DNA from 2 places in the Shewanella sp. BC20 genome. Region 2 is predicted to be linked to the other one. Evidence: riboswitches for the same ligand, from Rfam matches in the RefSeq annotation. Region 2 holds a riboswitch; the other holds the start of a gene.
The links. Region 2 has a riboswitch for thiamine pyrophosphate ahead of thiC (phosphomethylpyrimidine synthase ThiC). Riboswitches for the same ligand answer to the same signal wherever they lie in the genome.

Region 1: another riboswitch for thiamine pyrophosphate. It lies ahead of CBX96_RS03445 (TonB-dependent receptor); the one in region 2 lies ahead of thiC (phosphomethylpyrimidine synthase ThiC).

The regions. Positions count from the first base shown of each region.
Region 1 is NZ_NHRI01000002.1:213,331-216,526, reverse strand. Features, by position in the region: gene CBX96_RS03445 (TonB-dependent receptor) at 1-1,692, opposite strand, end outside; TPP riboswitch at 1,746-1,857, opposite strand; gene CBX96_RS03440 (Crp/Fnr family transcriptional regulator) at 2,072-2,752, shown strand; gene tsgA (MFS transporter TsgA) at 2,808-3,196, opposite strand, start outside.
Region 2 is NZ_NHRI01000003.1:205,214-208,409, forward strand. Features, by position in the region: gene CBX96_RS05135 (hypothetical protein) at 277-1,443, shown strand; TPP riboswitch at 1,619-1,717, shown strand; gene thiC (phosphomethylpyrimidine synthase ThiC) at 1,876-3,196, shown strand, end outside.

The sequences.
Region 1 (3,196 bases), on a different contig from region 2:
GTAGAGGATAAAGCGTTGTGGCTTATTAGGATCTTGCTGGGATGCGGCCACTTGCTGATCCTGTCTGTCCATATAGAACAGCGCCAGATTCGTGTCGATAAGTCCTTCAAACCAATGGGATTTAAGACCGATTTCGTAGTTATATAGGGTTTCGGTATCAAACTCTTTTTTATCATTGAGTTCGACTGGCAAGGTCATGTTAAAACCGCCCGCCTTGTAACCGCGCGCCACTCTGGCGTATACATTATGGGATTCATTCAGCACTTTGCTCAGCGCAATATGGCCGCCCCACATAGTTTCACTCGGGTCAAAATTATCATTGTTGGTGTCTGAGTAGTGGCTATTGCGACGCTCGACACGCAGTCCCACAGACAAGGCATAATCGGCGCCTAAATCCGTATCCAGCTGACCAAATACGGCGTAATTAGTTGCTTCATATTCAGAATCTAACACCTCATCGGGCCAAGTATTATATTCAGAATACAGTTGGTTATCTTCTTTAAGGTTCATCGCATAAACCCCAAGTAACCAGTCGATTGAGCCAGCAAAAATACGCCCTTGGTCGGTCGAGCTTAAGCGGAACTCTTGGGATAAGGTCTTACGCTGACCGGTTTTGTCCCAGAAGTAATCGTACTGACAAGGGGCGAGATTGCCCTCATCCTCACATTGCTTGGAGGCCCAATATTCAGGGTTAGCCCAATCGCCATCGTAACTATAATGGTGATCGGTATTGGCAAATGAAGTCAGCGAGGTTAACTCAAACGACTCTGCGCCCGAGTAAGTGGCTTTAAATCCTGCGCCCGTGGTGCGCTGGCTATCGACACCCGGCTGATCCGAAATAGTATGTTTAGGATCGTTGGTTAAGCTCCAGGCATCGTAGCCGTTATCAAAATCGGCATGCAGCAGAGTTAAATCGAGTTGCAGATTGTCGGTGGCATACCAGCGGAATTTAGCTCGGCCAGTAAATTCATCACGGCCATTGGTATCTTCTTTATTTAAATAGAGATTATCGCGATAACCGTTTTGTTGATGTTGCTGCAGCGACACGCGGTACAACAATTTGCCCGAATCGCTCAACGGCCCTGAGCTAAAACCGCTAAAGGTTTGCAAATCGTCATTGCCTAAAGAGACCTCGGCGCCATGTTCAAACACATCGGTCGGGTCATTACTCTTAAGGTAAATCAAGCCCGCTAACGCATTGGCGCCATAGCGGGTACCCTGCGGGCCGCGTAACACTTCGACTTGCTGCAGATCGTACATGCTCGACACCATACCGATACCAGATAAATCAATATCATCAATGATATAACCCACAGATGAGTTAGGCGCACCTTGATATTGCTCCTGCTCTCCTACGCCGCGGATCTGGAAATACTTAGGACGTGAGCTGCCACCCGACCAGTTGAAGTTAGCAATAGAATTCATCACGTCTTCAAAGTGCTGGGCACTTTCATCTTGAATTTGCTGGGCATCGATAACGGTAATGCTCGATGGCATTTTCTCTAAACTGGCACTGCGAAAATCTGCAGTCACCACCATGATTTCCATATCATTGCTAGGCTCAGGTTTATCGATAGCATCGGTTTGCGCCCATGCGGCCGTGCTTAACGCAGCCGAAATGGCCAGCGCTAATGGCGCACGCGTTAACGAAAAGGAGAAGTTGGAACTCTTGGTAGACTTTTTGTTATACATAGGACCTCAAATACATGTTTGAGATCCGGCAACGAATAAGCGATTCAGAAGTGTGCTGTTGATTGGCCCATTCCTACGCCGGTATTAGCCGGATCAGGTTCTAAGGGTTCGTCTGATGACATCTCAGTCTGCCACTTTGATTGGCAAACACCCCTTGGCGGCGCTAAGTATACATGACGAAAATCATAAAGTAGACACTCTTGTATCTGCACATAGGTAAATGACGCTTAGCTCACGCCATTTAAGCCCCGATTGAAACATCTGACAGCTCACAATCGGCCGATACAAACGCCCTTCTCTCCTTAGGCTGATTTGACCCAACATGCTTTCTAGTGCTATAGAAGGCGACGATTTTAAGTATGGTAGAAGGGTCAACTCAATGCAGCTAAAACCGTTAGCCAAGGGACGTTATAGCCAGCGATGGGAACAAGACTATCCTCTTATTGAAGCTGTGATTCTTAGCTGTATCAGCGAAGTCAAAATGCTCAAAAAAGGCGCTCACCTGATGACACAAGGTGAAGCCATAAACTCGCTGGTGTTAGTCAAGCAAGGCCGTGTATCGCTGGGGCACACCGCCAGAAATGGCCGTTGTTTCCAATTAGGGACTATCGATTGTGATTCGCAACTATTTGGTGAGATGGAGTTTTTTACCCAATACCAGTGCCAGCTGGACATCATCGCCAACGAGCCCTTGGAAATTTCGCTAATTAGCACCGAAAAGTTGCAACACTCCCTCGACCAACACCCACAACTGGCGCTGTTTTTTGCCAGTGCCATTGCGATTGATTACCAAGATACCGTCGATATTTTTACCCGCAGACTACTTTATCCCATCAGCTATAACGTGGCATTCGATATCTACCATGAGTATTTAAACGATTTACCCGTCGATGGTTTTAGTAAGCGTTATTTAGAGGCGGAGCGTTTTGGTACCACTGACAGAGTCTACCGACGGGCATTACAACATTTGGAAGAGCGCGGTTTAATCGAGCGTAAAAAAGAAGGCATTCGGATTAAAAACCTGAATGCACTTAAAGCTTTTGTCGAAGCAGGCATTTAACCCACTTCGACAACATCCATACTCGGCGGATATCAACTGAGTATGGGCCTTTAGCTTAACTTGCCGAAAGTGATTGTGCAGACATCGAAGGCTTCATCCGGCTCGATGCAATCAGCAGCATAAAGATTGCGGCGTAAAGTACGGGGATTACATACATCACGGTTTGTAAGCCGATAATACGCTCGAAGAACGAACTGATAGCCGGGCTAAACATGGCGCCCGTACTGCCACTGATCAAAATGTAGGAGACATTCTTGCTGCTGGCTTGCTTCACAAACGACACGCCATAGGCAATAAACGCATTGTAAAGTGCCGCGCAGACAAAGCCGTAACCGTAGGTTAAATAAGCAATCCAATTCAACTTGTCGGTAGTCACAATCACAAAGGTGATCACCATGGCTAAACCAATAATACCAACTAAGAAATGATGAATTTTTACCCGAG
Region 2 (3,196 bases):
GCTGTTGATCCACTCGATGGCGATAATGACTGAGTCTATCAGTTGGTAAATTGGAAAGCCATAATTAGCTTACACGTGTAAGCTAATTTATTTTGAAGTTCACATTATCAACTGAGACTTAGGCAAGCTCTTATCTAGTTGTACAACATTATGGTGCCTGTTTACGACTGATTAATGTCAACGCCCTGGAACTTTGTGCGGTACGCTTTCTCTAATCCCCCGTAGTAATCATGGATTTGTTAAGTACTTTGTCCATAAAGTACTAAGGGATGGATTTTGCCTGTTCGTTCGACTATTACCCCAGAAGATGATCTCAGTTTTGTTGCGCACAGCCGCGTGACAAACGACGAGACCGTAGCATTCTCCGCTATGCCTTTTTGTGCTACCTCTTTTAGCGCCCATGCAGAGCCCTTGGGGAGTGCAATAAACCTCAATTTGAGTGAGGCTAACCAAAGAGAGAGCGATAGCGCATTCAGACCCAACTTAGGCTTCAGTTGGCGAGAGTGGTCGCATTACTTCAATCTTAAGCTATTACTTTGGGTCATCTTGGGCCATGGCTTACTGCTGTTATTATTAATTTTTTTATGGCGAACCCAGTCGGAGCAGTTAGGGCTGTCGTTTAGCGAATCTTCAGCCAATGCTCGAACTGCAACCAAAGCATTAAAGGCATATTTTATTTATGCGCCGCCAACGCAAACCGCTCCTGCGGATTCGGCTCAAGATATCTCAGTGGAAGAGTCTGCGGTTTCTCGCGAGCCGATAACTTCAGCGCCTAGTACGGTAAAGCCGATGCCAAAACCCACTGAGCAGATTACAAAACCTCCTGAAGTCAGTGCCCAATTATCAAAAGTAAAAGCATCAGAAGTAACAGAATCAACAGCACCAGTACCAAGCACATCAGTGCCTAACGCCTCAACACCTAACGCTTCAACTCAGGGCCAAACCCAGCAGAGTGAGAAAGAAGCTGTTAAGCCTCAAAAGGCAGAAATCCAATCAAGCTCGGCACAAGCGGTAAGTACAGAGCAGTCAGCGGCAAGTGGGCAAAGCGGCGGCGGGGCGGCAGGCAGCGTGGGATTATTTACCCAGCGCTATTTTGAGCGCCAGCGTGAGCAAGTCTTGGATGATTTAGTGTTAGAGCAGGCAAATCATTACAGCAAACGGTCGAATTTGTCTGAAATGAGCCCTGAGATGGAGGTGCTGATTGTGCCCAATGCCGACGATTTTAGCGGCCCCAGCAGTTTGGATTTAGAACTGGATCCCAATCGAATTGTCCGTAAAGGGGATACCTGCTATCGGGTTGTTAAGGTGGGCACCCAAATTAATCCCTATGCCGAGAATTTAGGTTTCCCCTTCGATTGCAGTGGCAAGAAAATGAACCAAGAAATTGACGATGCCATTAAGGCGCAGCTCGATAAAATGATGGTAAAGCGGTCAAAAGGTTAAAAAATAACGATGATAATTTTTCACTAAAAATAGCTTTAATCAGCGATCTTATAACGAATCAAAATAGAAAGTGTTTAAATACAATGCTTTATTCATTCTTTTATTTTGATTGATAATTTAATTTTTATTCTGAAATTACGCTTGTTTGTTCGCTGCGCTTCTGCCTATACTTTTGCCCATCTTGTCGGAGTGCCTCTTGGCTGAGACCGTTTATTCGGGATCCGTTGAACCTGATCAGGTTAAAACCTGCGAAGGAAACAAGCATAATAACATCCATTAAATCGTATCAGCGGCCACCTTTTGCCCTGTATTAACCCACCGATTTAGTCGTTATTGAGTCCGCAAATCTGCTTAGGGTTTGCACGGCTCAGCTTCAACACTCAAGTCTCCAGACAAGCAACCCCATTTTTATTTGTTAAAGTGAGATTGCTTATGTCCAGTTTAGAATCGTCCTCAGAATCGATTGCCGTTAATGCCCAAGGGCAAACGAGCCGCCGTGCGGCGCGCGCCCAGGCGCAAGCCTTTATCGATACCCTTAAACCATTACAACACCCTAATTCGCAAAAGTTGTATTTGCAGGGAAGCCGTGAGGATCTCCGTGTAGGGATGCGGCAAATTCTGCAAACCGATACGCGGATTGGCGGCACTGCGACCGCGCCCATAGTCGAGAAAAATCCTCCCATTCCTGTGTACGACTGCGCCGGTCCTTATTCCGATCCGGCTGCACAAATTAACGTGCGCCAAGGTTTAGCCAAGCTCAGATTACCTTGGATTATCGAGCGCCAAGATACCGAAGTGCTTGATTGTGCGACCTCAGATTTTACCCAGCAGCGCCTCAAGGATGATGGGCTCGATCATCTGCGCTTCGAAGCCGGTTCAAGTGCGATTGTTCGTCCTCGCCGCGCCTTATCGGGTAAACGCGTGAGCCAATTACACTATGCCCGCCAAGGGATTATTACTCCTGAAATGGAGTATGTGGCGATTCGGGAAAATATGGCGCTCGCCGAGGTACAGGACGAAATCTTAAACCGCCGCGGCCAAGGTGAATCCTTTGGCGCTGTGATTGGTAAACCGATTACCCCTGAATTTGTCCGTGATGAAATTGCCCGTGGCCGCGCCATTATTCCGTTAAATATCAATCACCCTGAAGCCGAACCTATGATTATTGGTCGTAACTTTCTAGTGAAAGTGAATGCCAATATCGGTAACTCGGCGGTCACGTCCTCCATTGAGGAGGAAGTCGAAAAGCTTGTCTGGTCAACCCGTTGGGGCGCGGACACTGTGATGGACTTGTCCACTGGGCGCTATATCCATGAAACCCGCGAATGGATTATCCGCAACTCGCCAGTGCCTATTGGCACAGTGCCGATTTATCAAGCACTTGAAAAAGTGAATGGGGTTGCCGAGCACCTGACCTGGGAAGTATTTCGCGATACCTTGATTGAGCAAGCGGAGCAGGGCGTCGATTACTTTACCATCCACGCGGGCGTGTTATTGCGCTATGTGCCCATGACCGCCAAACGGGTGACTGGAATTGTGTCCCGCGGCGGCTCGATTATGGCCAAATGGTGCTTGAGCCACCATCAAGAAAACTTCCTCTATACCCATTTCCGTGAGATTTGCGAGCTGTGCGTGGCCTACGATGTGTCGCTGTCATTAGGCGATGGTATGCGTCCAGGCTCGATTGCCGATGCCAATGATGAGGCACAGTTTGCCGAGCTTGAGACCTTAGGCGAGCTGGTCAAAATCGCTT